Linked DNA regions of Thalassoroseus pseudoceratinae. The protein of the gene in region 2 binds, or shares a complex with, the protein of the main gene of each other region. Links are inferred from orthologs where the notes say so. Each region holds a gene or a part of one and is shown on either strand. Other genes may lie near its edges.

Region 1 (5,448 bases), on a different replicon or contig from region 2:
ATTTGAATCTTGGTGACAGCATTGATGCCACACGAAAACGTTAAGTTTCGACTCGACGCTTGGCTCGAGCGAGATACGCGGCACCGATCAGAACAACTAACAAGTGAACCGAAGCAATTTCGAACGGCAGCAAATATCCGGTCGAAAGATCGGGTTCGTTGGTGACTGAAGAATCAAGCGTTTTTCGGCTTGTACGACTCGAGTAACCGGGGCTGATGGTTGGGTAATCGTCGGAGCGATCGAGATCCTGATCCGGACGCGACCCTAAAAGTGCCAAACCGATGGGGCGTCCAGTACCGCCTCGTTCCGTTTCCGGAGAGAAGGTCAGCCCGCCTTCGGTTCGCATATAGTTCAAGAGCATCGCCTCTTGACGCGGTTCCAATTCGGCACCGTTCGACAGGACGTACAGTGACGGATCGGCCTTCGTCGCGACGAAAGACTCTGAAAACAGCGATATGAATTCATCGAGGCGTTTGCGAGCTTCTTCTTGATCCTCTTTGGAATTCAAAGAGTCAATTCGCTTGGTCGCGTGCTCTTCGACTGTCTGCAGATCGACACGGATTTGACGAAGTGTGAGCCGGTCCCAACGGACGGCGGACACCGTGAAATTGATCATCGCCAGGAACAGAAAACCAACCGCACCCGCGATGACAAGGTCTCCCATCGACATACGAATTCGCAGGAGTGGCTCACTTGACGTGAGCATCACACCGAAAATCAGCAGAACGAGAGTACCGCCAACGTAAATGAGCAATTGCGTGGCACCGACGAAGTCTGCGTGCATCAAGAAGAACAACGCAGCGGTCGAGCCCAGCGAGACGATTAGCCAAAACGCCATTCGTGCGACGTTTTGGTTGATCACGACGAATAACGCGCCAACGACGGCAAATGTCGCGAAGAAGTAGTAAAAGAATAGTTCAATCATTGTGATTTCGCCGCCCCTTCTGCCACCACACCGGCAACATGGACTGATGTCGCTTGAGTGGTGGATTGCTCGGCTGTCTCGACTTGAGATACTTCTTTGGGAGCCAGCTCACCTTGCGGCGACCCGAGACCCATCATCGTTCGGTTTCCGACAACCAACGGCCACACGGTTGCACCAAGGAACAGAAAGCAACTCATTGGCACGAGGTACTTCAAGCAGGTTGTCATCACCTGGTCGATTCGGAGTCGTGGGAACGTCCATCGCACCCAGATTTGCACAATCACCAAGAGTGCTGCTTTTGTCAGAAAGATCACCAAGCCCACGACATTCACGAGGTAAGCCAGTGGATTAAACCCAGAGAGCCAGGAAATTGATTGCCCAGCGTTGGCGGCAAGGGAGTCCAGTCCTGCTTCCAATGGAGCCAGTCCGCTGTTCCATCCACCGAGGAACAGAACGGCGGCGACACCACTCACGAGGAACATGCTGGCATATTCGCCCATAAAGAAGAACGACCAACGCATGCCGCTGTATTCCGTGTGGAAACCGCCGACCAGTTCACTTTCCGCTTCCGCCAAGTCGAACGGAGCCCGCTTACAACCGGCGGTCGCGACCGTGAAGTACACGAAGAACCCAATGAACGTGAACGGGTCGTGGAAAATCAGCCAGTTGGTCAACCAACCGTCTTGATAGTTACCGATTCGATTCAAATCGAGCGTGCCGACAGCAACAATCGGGATCAATGCACAGATTGCGAGTGGAATTTCATAGCTGACCATCTGGGCGGCTTCTCGCATCCCACCGAACAGGGACCACTTCGAACCACTAGAATAGCCCGCCATGATGACGCCGAAAACTTCGAGCGAGAGAATGGCGACGAGCACAAATAGCCCAATGTCCGAGGAAACCGCGATCCAACCATCACTAAATGGCAGCACCATAAAAGCACTGAATGAGGCAATGCAGACCAAATACGGTGCCATGCGAAACAACATGGAATCGGCGGCACTGGGGACCAAGTCCTCTTTTTGGATCAGCTTGATTCCATCGGCGAGGCTTTGAAGCCAACCGAATCGGCCACCGACCCGTGTCGGTCCAAGGCGGTCTTGAATTCGGCCCGAAATTTTTCGTTCGGCCCAGATAAAAGCGAACGGTGCCAATCCAAAAATTGCGAAGAGTGCGCCCGCGTGGAACAACGCTGCAATGATCGCCGCCACAGTCGGACTGACCGAGCAGCCACAGATCGGCAAGCGGTCCATCTCCGCAATTGAGGATGGGGTTTCGGCCGCGAACAATGCTAAATAATCCATTACGATCAGCCGTCTTGGCGAGGAGTGGATCAATGATTTGAATGTTGCTCGATTCCCAAGAGTTTCGGTAGTCGTCGACAACAATCGGGTGAACTATGCCAAAACCTCTTGCCGGATTCAAGGGACCCAAACACCGATTTGATACCATTTTGCGACCGCTCGCCTGGTTTATTTTTCACTACGGCGACTTCGGCCTTGTGGGAACCGAAGAACAGGTGCTTTTTTCGCTGCTCACTCAATCTGCTGGAAAAAAGTTCGGTGATGTTTGGGAGATTGCGGAAACAACGGATCGCCAAAGTCCTGGCCTGGGCTCGTTTGCATTCAAACTTTCAAACCGCCAAACTACGACCTGGCGGTTGTCTTCGATGTCGTTGGTCGTAGTGAATTGTCCTCGCCTTCGCGATCACCAAGAGGTTGAAGGCGATCCGATGAAAAAGTCGGAGACTTGAAGGCCAATCGTCCGAGAGAAACACGCACGCAAGGGAGAACTTGATGACGTCCCAGACGAATGGTTTGAACCGCCGCCAATTCTTGAAATCCAGTGCTGCCGCTGCGAGCGCGGTCGCTATGCCGATGTTCGTTCCCGCGAGCGTTTTCGGTGCTAACGAACGCATCGTGACCGGGCATATCGGCGTCGGGGGGCAAGGTCGTGGCAATCTGGGACGATTTATCAAGAATGCCGGGGCGGTTTGCGATGTCGATCAAACGCACCTCGCCAAGGCGGCCAAGATGGTCGAAGACAAGGGGCGAAAATGCAAGACGTTTTCCGACTATCGAGAACTGCTCGACCAGGCGGATATCGATGCCGTCGTCATTTCCACGCCCGACCATTGGCACGCCCTGCCCACGATCCACGCATGCCAAGCCGGTAAAGATGTTTATTGTGAGAAACCACTTTCACTCACCATTGGTGAAGGCCGTCTGATGGTTGAGGCCGCTCGTGCCCACAAACGGGTTGTTCAAACCGGCTCGCAGCAACGGTCGGCCAAGAACTTCCGAACCGCTTGTGAGTTAGTTCGCTCCGGCCACATTGGCAAGCTTCAGACTGTTCTTGTCGGGATTCCCGGCCCCAATCACCCTGGCGAGCCCGTGCCCAACAGCGAGCCGCCGGAAGAACTTGATTACGAATTCTGGCTCGGACCGGCACCGAATCGTCCGTACAACAAAAAACGGGTGCACTACAATTTTCGGTTTTTCCGTGACTACTCTGGCGGTCAGATGACCAACTGGGGAGCTCATCACATTGATATTGCTCAATGGGGCATGGGAACGGACGACACGGGGCCAGTCGAAATCGTTGGCGAAGGGACTTACCATCCTAAAGGTTGGCATGAGGTGACGGAAACCTGCCGAATCACTCACCGCTATGCAAACGGTGTGGAATTGATCGTCGGACAGAAACAAAAAGACATTCCGACCGGCACAACGTTCGTTGGCAGCGAAGGCAAGATTTACGTCAATCGCGGAAAACTACGGAGTGAACCAGGCGAGATCGTCGAAAACGGTCGTAACGATGGTGACGTCGAGCTTTACGTGAGCAACAATCACGTTCAGAACTTCCTCGATTGCATCAAGTCGCGAGAGAAACCGATTTGTGATGTCGAGATTGGCCACCGCAGCGCAACGGTCTGCCATTTGGGGAACCTGGCGGTCCGACTCGGACGCAAACTCCAATGGGATGCGGAGGCGGAACGGTTCGTGAACGACGAGCAAGCTAACAAGGAATTGATGCGGGACTACCGCAGCCCGTGGACGCTCAAGTCGTAACGATATTACCGATGATTCAGGTCAGCCGCAGCGGCATCCGTGCCGCGTGGTCGACTTGAGTTCTTGGCGGTCTCTTGGCCGTGCAAAGCAACCATGCCCGAGCCGGTCTGTGTCGTTTTTTGTTCTTTAGTGTTTCGATTTGCGACAATGTCCGCCTCACACCGACGGCTCTTGCCAAGCGATGTAAAGGAACATCAGTCCGCTAAAGACTGCAGTTGAGTAGATCGTCAGCATTTCGAGATCGAAAAACATGGTCGGTCTCCATCCATCCGTGATTGAACTTGAACGAGTGCTCCATCCTTCGATTCGGGGAATATGCAAGAGCCGTGCCATTCGTTTTTGTGACTGAAAAACATTAGTTTGGTGAAACTGCGTAGTTCCAGCAAATTCGATTACTGTCCAATTGGCATCCCGTCTCCCAAACTGGTCAGAAAACTGCCAGCTTGTCACGAGCGGTTGTGGTTTCTGAAAGTTCACTCATGAATGACGAGGTAGGAATCTCCGAACTTCGACAAGCTCTTCGACAACAACTTGAAAGTTATCGGCGGGCGGGTTTGACGCATCTTCCGCTGGCTGACCGTGTGTTGACCTTCCCAGGAACTGCGGACGTTGCGTCGACGGAACCGGCTGTCAACGAGCAAGCTGTGGTGGAACTGCCGAAAGTCCCTGAGGTGGCAGCAACCTTGGAAACACCGTCCAATCCAGCGGTGGAAACGGTCCCCTCGCAATCGCTGTTTGGCGAAGACTCCGGCGGAACGGCTTCGGATCTTGGGAATTGGGGAGAGTTGGACGATGCGGAGCGTCCGGCCGCACTTGCGAAACTTGCGAATCGTGTTGCGGCTTGCGTGCGATGTCAGGAATTGGCTGACACACGTCGGCAGACCGTGTTTGGGATCGGGAATCCGTCCGCGAGGCTGATGTTCATTGGTGAAGCTCCCGGGCGTGACGAGGACGAGCAAGGCGAACCGTTCGTTGGAGCCGCCGGACAGCTACTCAACCGCATTATCAAAGCCTGCACCCTGACACGCGAAGAAATCTATATTTGCAATATCCTGCGGTGTCGACCGCCGATGAATCGAAACCCCACGGATCAAGAGGCGGCGAATTGTCGGGAGTATCTCGATGGTCAAATTCGCATCGTCGCTCCCGAGTTTATCGTGTGTTGGGGATCGGTTGCGGCTCGTAATTTACTTGGCACCAAAAGTTCCGTCGGTCGCCTGCGACAACAATTCTTCACTTACGGCCAAGCCCAGGTGATGTGTACCTATCACCCCTCTTATTTGCTGCGAAATCCGTCGGCGAAGAAAGATGTGTGGGAGGACATGCAGTTGCTCATGCGAAAAATGGACATCCAACTCCCGTGAATTCGAAAACTCAAATGGTTTGGCCAGCGATGGCACTTTCTGGGGAATCCGCATCGATGGCGGGAGCGGACAACTCTTGAGGGCG
Region 2 (7,874 bases):
GATCAGGAAACTGGCGATCAAGTCTGGCGAACGAAACGGGAAAATTACCGGGGATGGAGCACTCCCGTGTTGGTTGATGTCAAAGGGAAAAAAGAACTTGTTCTCAACGGACATCTGGGTGTGCGTGGTTACGACCCGGACACCGGAAACGAACTCTGGTTCTGTCGAGGCTACAACGGTCGTGGCACGCCGATGGTGACACCGGGAGCCAACGGTCTGCTGCATGTGATCTGCGGTCGAGGGGGCGATGCCTTCGCGATCCGTCCTGGTGGGCGAGGCGACGTAACCGCGACGCACCGTGTTTGGCATACACCACGGTTGCGGGGGCGTGACTTGCCTTCGCCGATCGTACTGGATGGTCAAATGCTGGTCGCAAACATGGCGGGAATCCTGTCGAGCTACAACTCGGACAATGGAAAGAATCTCTGGCGTGGACGACTCGGTGGCAATTACTCCGCGGCTCCACTGGCTTACCAGGGACTCGCGTTTTTCCTTAGTGAAGATGGTCGAACCGTCGCAGTGAAACCCGGGCCGCAAATGGAAATCGTCACCGAGAACCTGCTGAAACCGGCCGCCGAAGAGGTCTTTCGCTCCACGCCGACCCCAAGTGACGGGCAAATCTTCATTCGGTCAACGCGTCGTCTCTATTGCATTGGCGAGCGCAACCAAGATGCCAGCTGACTGAGATAAAAATTCGTGGTCCTGCGTTGTTCCATATTGTCTCTGACCCCCGTTGGCGAAAGCGATTTCTGATGGAAGAGCGAGACACAGGCAGCGAATCCAACTTCGGTATTCCCTACTTTCGCCGTCTATTCGGCACGCGACCGGAACCTGTCGAAGTGTCTTACGCAGGCGCGAGTCATCCCGGTCGCGTCCGGCGAACAAACGAAGATAACTTCGCGATTGTTCGCCGACGACGGACTCGCGATGTCTTATTGACAAGCTTGAACGCTGATTCGCTTCCGGCAGCGAACGACGAGGCCTACGTCTTCGTGGTTGCCGATGGCATGGGGGGGTATGCGGCTGGTGAAATTGCTAGCCAAGCCGCGATTGAGGTCGCCTGGCAGATTGGAGCAACGGAACTCAAATGGCCAATGATTCATGGCAAGCATGAGTCACTTGAGCTTGAGTCCAAACTTCAGACGTATGGAAAGTTGATGGACCATTTTCTCCGCGAGATGGTCAACGCGGACCCAGACCTAGAAGGAATGGGAACAACCTTCGTTGCCGCCTACAGCCTGGGGATGGAGGTCTTTGTTGGGAATATCGGAGACTCGCGGGCTTACGTTTTTCGGGACCACGAACTGCTGCGGCTTACCCGTGATCATACCCTTGCGGAACAGTTGATCGAACGAGGAGTCATGGAACCCGACACCCCAGAAGCCGATCAGTTCTCCCACATTCTTGTGAATTGTCTAGGCGGATCGAGCGAAGGGGCGGTTGCAGAGATTCACCACGTGACACTTCGCGACGGCGATTTGCTGCTGCTTTGCACTGATGGATTGACTGACATGCTGCCAGATCACGAAATCGCAGCCGTGATTGATGATCGCCAGTCGCCGGATCAAGCGGTGCAGAGTTTAATCGATCTCGCATTGGAAGCCGGCGGTGAAGACAACGTGACGGTGGTCATCGGTGAGTACCACCAACCTTCAACAGCCGATGCTGAAAACGCCACCACTGAAGAATTCGAATGAGGTGACGAATTCCATCACCTCATCCTTGAGCGGGCCTCTCGGTTGTGCTGACGCCCTATCGATCAATCTCGCCCATCACGACATCCAGAGACCCAACAATTGACGGAATGTCCGCGATGAGTGTTCCGGGGCTAAGCAGTCCCGTCACTGCAAGGTTGCAGAATGAAGAACTTTTGGCTCGCACGCGAAGTGGCTCGGCTTCACCGTTGCCGACGACATAGAAGCCCATCTGACCGCGTGGGCACTCGGTTTCGAGATAGCACTCGTCCTTTGGCAGCTTCGTACTGAATTTGTGAGCGACTCGGAACGTGCCTTCTGTCGACGGATATTTCTCGATGGCTTGTCGGACGAGTCCGATTGACTCGACGACTTCTAGCATTCGCACGTAGAACCGACACCAGTTGTCACCAAGTTCGGCTTCCGGTGGGGCATCGTTGAATGGCGCAAACGGGACTTTGAAGTCGTATCCCTCATACATCCGTGTGTAGATCGGTTCGCCATCGCGTCGCAAGTCGTGGTCGACTCCACTGCCCCGCAACACCGGGCCCGTGCACCCGTAATCAATCGCCTCTTCGCGACTCAGTGTTCCGATGGCGGCTGTCCGTTTGATGAAGATCGCATTTCGCGTCAGCAAGGCATGGTACTCTTGGATTCGCTTCTCCAGCCATTCCAAGAAGATCAGAACGGCATCCGTCCATGCGAGTTGGGCAGACGCGCCTTCTTTGAGAACCGGCCATTTCTTGCGAAGACCACGATCCGACGAGGTGATCGACGCCAAGCCTGGCGGGATCGTAATGGTCTCTGGCAGATCGTGAGTTGCCCCACCAATTGTGATGTAACTGTAAGTCAGTCGCGCACCGCAGACTTCTTCGAACAAATCAAGAATGATTTCACGTTCGCGGAAGGCGTACAGGAACGGGCTAAATGATCCTAAGTCGAGGCCATAAGCTCCCATCGCAACCAAGTGGCTCGCGATCCGGCCGAGTTCGGCGATGATGACTCGCAAGGTCATCGCTCGCTCGGGAACTTCCATTTTGAGAAGTTTTTCCGCCGTGAGCGCCCAGCCGAGATTCATGTTCATCGCGGCGAGATAGTCCATGCGGTCCGTATACGGGATGTATTGAACCGGCGTGAGATTCTCACCGATCTTCTCGGCACAGCGATGCAGATAGCCGATGTGTGGCGTGACTTCACGAACGACTTCACCATCGGTCCGCAACAGCAACCGCAGCACGCCGTGCGTACTCGGGTGCTGCGGGCCCATGTTCACCAACATCTCGTCGGTATGAACGTCAAACTCAACTACCCGAGGATCTTCGATCGCCATGCTCATGGTGTGTGGTCCGTATTATCAATCAGTAGGTCAGGCAATGCCCAACAAATTTTTGGGGGATGACGGATTTTGAAATCTAGGGGCCAGCAACAGGACATCAGGCGCAACCTGACCTACAACTTAGCCACCACAATCGGCGAACTTTGGCCAACGGTTATATCCAATGGTTGGGTCATTTGAGCGTAAGTTTCTGATCAATTCGACTTCTCGTCTGCTCGCTTCTTGATCTGAAGCAGTTTCGGAAGACCAAAGAATCTCCTTGCGAACCGTGAAATCACGTTGTTCGGCATCTGAAAAATCAGCTGCTACGAGAGAACTATTCACGCTGCCAAAATAGGTCAAGGTTCCAGTCAAATCTTTGCCGACGTAAATTTTGCCGTTTGGGTAAGTAATCTTGAAAATGACTTTCATTTTCGCCCCTCGATCACTTCCGCACGTCCTATTACAATGTTGTGCACAAGTGATCTCACACTGCCCTTACTTCCCGCGAATCCCGTGGTATTCCAGTGGGAACTCGTAGTCTTTTCGCAGGGCATGGCCGACCCAGTCTTCGGCACAGAGGATGCGACGGAGGTTGGGGTGGCCAACGAAGTTGACGCCGACGAGATCGAAGCACTCACGTTCGTGCCAGTCGGCAATCGCCCACACACCGGACACCGTCGGAACTTCCGGAAGTTGGCCGGGTTTGTCGTCTTTCCAGCGGGGCAGAATGACTTTGATGACAATCGCGTGTTTGTGGGTGTAGCTCGACAGGTGATAGACGACTTCCACGTGCGGATCGTGACCAAACTTCTTGGCTTTTTTCTCGTCCGGCTCGCAGTAGTCAACGCCTGTCAAATCGTTGAGATGATCGAATCCCAGACGCGAGTCTGTCTTGAGGAATGTTGCAACCTCCGCGAGGGAATTGGCCGACACTTCGATCCAAGGATCGATTGATTCCGTGTGAAGTTTCGTGATGACGGAATCGCCGAACTGTTGAACGAGGGAGTCGAAAATCTCTTGGGGCGACATGGCAACTCTCATACGAAAACCGCCGGCGATTGACCGGCGGAGACTTGGGGTGGTCGATCAGAATTAGACGCCAACTGGTTCCCGCGGTTGCGATGGGGCGGGAGCCTCGACTGGCGGGGGAGTGCGTGGACGAGCGGCTGCCTGTTTCGCTTGCTCCGCGACGGCACGGACCCAATCCAGATCGCCACGCTTCCACACGTAGGCGAAACCAACCAGCAGCACACTGAAGAAGACAAGGATGTCAAAGAAGCCAGTCCAGGCCAACTGACGTGCGGTATCAGCAGCGACGGCGGTTGCGTTCGCGTCGCCCAGGAGCGTTTGACTCAGAACTTCTCGTTGGGGTTCGCTCAACGCGGGATCCGCCAATTGAGTTGCGGTGCCGTAGACCATGGCCCAGGGGAAGAAAAAGGCGACTTCAACATCGAAGATGATGAACAGCAACGCAACGACGTAAAAGCGGAGATCGAACTGAATGTAGCTCGAGCCGATGGTTGGCTCACCACACTCGTAGATGGAATCTTTTTCGGCTGTTGGCAGTTTGGGCCGAACGAGTCGTCCGATAAGAAGTGGGACGATCAAGCCGCCAATTGCCACAAGCGTGAACAGGAAGAAATGACCGACAATGCTCGTCATGAGTGGTGTCCGTTCGACTGGTTTGATCTTCGTTCGGCAAAAGTCTAACCGATCGCGTCTCGACAACCAAGCATACGAGGCCGGTTTCCAGCGATTTCCACTGAACCGAATTCCCCGTCAGAGAACTTCGTCGAAGTAGTCGCCACCAGTAAAGTCGTGCACGGGGTCAACGGAGCCGTCTTGGAGAGATTGGCGACCACCAATTCCAGCGTCGACTTCGTGCCAATATTGAATTTCCGGCTCGCCCAGCTGCCAACACAAGCAAGCTTCACGACCGTTGATCCAGGTGTGGAAGTCGACCAGTCCGGCGTAGGGGTCTTTCAATTCGACACCCAACGATTCCAGTTCTTCGACAAAGGAATCCAATCGAGACAAGTCGTCTTCGAGTTCCTGCTCCATCTGCTCAAGTTCTTCGGTGTAGAGCCTGCCGACTTCGCGGTTTGATTCTCCTCGAAGCTCAAGAACCCGTGTTAGACGAGATTGGCGATCGTGAATATCTCGGTAGAGTTCGACGATGTCGGAGACGATCGAACGGACGAGTGGCAATCGAGATTGCGCCTCGTCAACTGAGAAAAACCGTTTTGCTGCAGCATTCATGACCGCTCCCTTCAACCCAATCGCGTTGCGACCTTGCAACACTCGGGATGCAAATTCGATTGACGTCCGTTTCCGCGAGCGCGATTCAAATATTATTGTCGCTGACCTAAATTAAATCGTAATTCCGACGCTAACTTGGAGTCTCCGAATACTCGAATGGACTCGATTCCCCTTTGACCCAAACCGGTTCGTCGAGAACTTTCGACTCCGCCACCGCGGTTGGGTTCAATGTGGCTTGTCCCCAAGCGACCTGCAACGGAAGCTTCGCGAAGTCGACGACACAACCGTCTCGACTATAGCAGCTTAGGTCATGATTCGAGCCCATGAAGATACAATCCACTGGACAGGGTTCCACACACAATGCACAAAACATGCACTTCGTGTAATCGATGACGAATGTGTCGACTCGGAACCCTTTGCCGACCGGGCTTTTTTCTTTTTCGATGTAGATGCAATCGACCGGACACGCGACGGCACATTTCTCACAGCCAATGCACGTCGTGAGATCGAAGCGGTGAAAACCACGGTATCGCGATTTCACCGGAACGGGCACCTCAGGGTACTCGTAGACTTCGGTGAATGTGCGGCGACGGTACGTCTTGAACCACGTCAGCAGGGTAATGGCCATTCCCTGCACAACGGTTTTCACCGTGACGTAAATATTGCGGAACCATTCACCCATGATGGACCTCGTCAGGTGCGTTTTCAATTCACGATTTCACCCGACAAGCATGAGATCCATGCCGTTAAGGAGAATGTCGCGGTGCTGAATCGTTGCAGATGTAGACTCTGTTTTCGACAATTGCCATGATTATAGATGGCATGCGGCCCAACGCAAGGGAGCCAATGCGGAGAAAAAGGTCTTCGAAATTGGTCCCGTTGCCTCAACGCGTGTTATCAGCGATTATGCACGGCGAAACCGTCGTCTTCCGATTTTCTTGTGATCGAAATTTTGAACCAAAGTACTTCCCACACCATGAACGAAACGACGATCGCAGGCGTGCTCACTCCCGGCGGACGCGGTGCTGTCGCGACGATAATGGCGACGGGGAATCTCGCGCATGGCATTGATGATTTTTTCACGGCTGCAAATGGTCGCCGTCTTACGGACCAGGTTTTAAATCGTGTCGTCTTCGGGCAGTGGGGGGATGATCCGGCAGAAGATGTTGTCGTCTGTCGCGTATCTGAAGAGGTCTGTCGCATATCTGAAGAGCAAGTTGAGATTTCGTGTCACGGTGGTGATGCGGCGACACGGCGCATCCTGTCGGATCTCAATTCTGTAGGAATGGAAACCGCCCCACCCAGTAAGTTGCTTGCTCGGACACAATCCCCGTTTGAAGCCGATTGGACTTTGGCTACATCGCGAGCCGTAACAACGAAAACGTTGCGAATTCTGTTGCAACAACGGTGTGTTTTCCCAAAAGCCATTCAGTCGATCATCGAGATGTTCTCGGACGGATCGCACGAGGCAGCTCAGCAATCGCTAAGGGAAATCTTAGAATGGGGGCGATTCGGACAACATCTGAACCAGCCATGGGAAGTGGTTTTGTGTGGCCGACCGAACGTTGGTAAGTCGTCCTTGATCAATGCCTTGCTGGGTTTTCAGAGGGCGATCGTTTTCGACCAGCCCGGCACGACTCGCGACGTCGTTCGGGGAGAAACCGCGATCGATGGTTGGCCGATGCGGTTTGCCGACACCGCCGGTATTCGAGAGACCGCAGAATCGCTGGAATCTGCGGGGATTGAACGAACTCGGCAGATGTTGGCCAAAGCCGACCTGCGATTGATTGTCTGTGACCTCAGCGAACCCTTGGATGCCGACACCGACCAACTTCTCCGTGAATTTCCGGATGCATTGCATGTGGCGAATAAGTTTGACTTGCCAACGCAATGGCCAGCGGATCGGTTGGCGGGAATGCACTTAGTTTCGTCCGCGACTCGGCAAGGTCTTCCAGGATTGGTTGAAGCAATTGGCCAGCGATTGGTTCCGATCGTGCCGAACGACGATCAGGCCATCCCGATCTCACCACGGCAAATCGAAACACTTCAAATAGCACACGATTCGCCACCGGAAACGGCAGTTGAGATATTGAATAGCTTGGTCACCCCCGAACGGTGAAATGTTTAAGGCCTATTTGCCGAGCAAATGACGCAACGCCGGTTCGAGTTCCGGGTAGCGAAAGCTGTATCCGCTTTCGAGCGTCCGATTTGGTAACACCTTGGCACTTGCGAGCAGGAGTTCGTCTGCCATTTCACCAAGTGCCAACTTCGCCGCAAAACCCGGTAGCGGAATGATGGTTGGTCGGGAGAGCACTTTGCCGAGAGTTTTTGTGAATTCTTTGTTGGTCACTGGATTCGGGGCGGTCGCGTTGATCGGGCCGGAAAGATCGTCTTCGGTCAATGCATGATGGATGATGCCAACAAGATCTTCGATCGCGATCCAACTCCACCATTGTTTGCCACTTCCAACCTTCCCACCACCGCCGAGTTTGAATGGCGTGAGCACCTTAGACAACGCTCCGCCTTTCGGTGTGAGTACCACGCCAATTCGCACATTGACTACACGAATGCCCTTCTCGCGGGCCGGTTCGCACGCGGCTTCC

Evidence for each region. Proteins that work in one complex are often made in the same cells at the same time.
Region 1: the proteins of G6R38_RS14120 (region 2) and G6R38_RS01740 are in contact, whole or in part, in a cryo-EM structure (PDB 6KHJ), measured with the Thermosynechococcus vestitus proteins. The link is inferred for Thalassoroseus pseudoceratinae from one-to-one orthologs. Residues at the interface, in WP_126986108.1 of Thermosynechococcus vestitus: Gly6, Tyr7, Glu8, Tyr9, Phe10, Gly12, Phe13, Leu14, Ile16, Cys17, Ser18, Pro21, Ala24, Leu25, Ala27, Ser28, Leu31, Arg32, Pro33, Ser35, Arg40, Leu41, Thr42, Thr43, Tyr44, Glu45, Ile51, Gly53, Ala54, Trp55; in WP_126985484.1 of Thermosynechococcus vestitus: Gln8, Lys26, Trp29, Leu30, Pro33, Met34, Met37, Leu38, Leu83, Ile84, Phe85, Lys86, Glu87, Asp88, Val89, Leu90, Pro91, Ala92, Thr100, Ala104, Val107, Ile108, Phe111, Leu112, Tyr114, Ile115, Ile125, Ser126, Leu128, Phe133.

The regions. Positions count from the first base shown.
Region 1 is NZ_JAALXT010000001.1:497,494-502,941, reverse strand. Bases 78-2,967 are described here. They hold G6R38_RS01740 (complex I subunit 1/NuoH family protein), read right to left. Parts: upstream 2,233-2,967; coding sequence 922-2,232; downstream 78-921. Other genes in these bases: G6R38_RS01735 (Gfo/Idh/MocA family protein), read left to right, coding at 2,725-2,967; G6R38_RS01745 (NADH-quinone oxidoreductase subunit J family protein), read right to left, coding at 78-925. In the rest of the region: more of G6R38_RS01745, read right to left, coding at 41-77; more of G6R38_RS01735, read left to right, coding at 2,968-3,999; G6R38_RS01730 (uracil-DNA glycosylase), read left to right, coding at 4,479-5,363; G6R38_RS01725 (rhomboid family intramembrane serine protease), read right to left, coding at 5,374-5,448. UniProt on the Escherichia coli protein: NDH-1 shuttles electrons from NADH, via FMN and iron-sulfur (Fe-S) centers, to quinones in the respiratory chain. The immediate electron acceptor for the enzyme in this species is believed to be ubiquinone.
Region 2 is NZ_JAALXT010000003.1:1,056,198-1,064,071, reverse strand. The notes cover bases 2,890-5,807. They hold G6R38_RS14120 (NADH-quinone oxidoreductase subunit A), read right to left. Parts: upstream 4,675-5,807; coding sequence 4,105-4,674; downstream 2,890-4,104. Other genes in these bases: G6R38_RS14110 (NuoI/complex I 23 kDa subunit family protein), read right to left, coding at 5,402-5,807; G6R38_RS14115 (DUF2203 domain-containing protein), read right to left, coding at 4,792-5,271; G6R38_RS14125 (NADH-quinone oxidoreductase subunit C), read right to left, coding at 3,508-4,041; G6R38_RS14130 (GIY-YIG nuclease family protein), read right to left, coding at 3,151-3,441; G6R38_RS14135 (NADH-quinone oxidoreductase subunit D), read right to left, coding at 2,890-3,030. Outside these bases: G6R38_RS14145 (outer membrane protein assembly factor BamB family protein), read left to right, coding at 1-681; G6R38_RS14140 (PP2C family protein-serine/threonine phosphatase), read left to right, coding at 753-1,697; more of G6R38_RS14135, read right to left, coding at 1,753-2,889; more of G6R38_RS14110, read right to left, coding at 5,808-5,953; G6R38_RS14105 (GTPase), read left to right, coding at 6,248-7,390; G6R38_RS14100 (TIGR01777 family oxidoreductase), read right to left, coding at 7,403-7,874. UniProt on the Escherichia coli protein: NDH-1 shuttles electrons from NADH, via FMN and iron-sulfur (Fe-S) centers, to quinones in the respiratory chain. The immediate electron acceptor for the enzyme in this species is believed to be ubiquinone.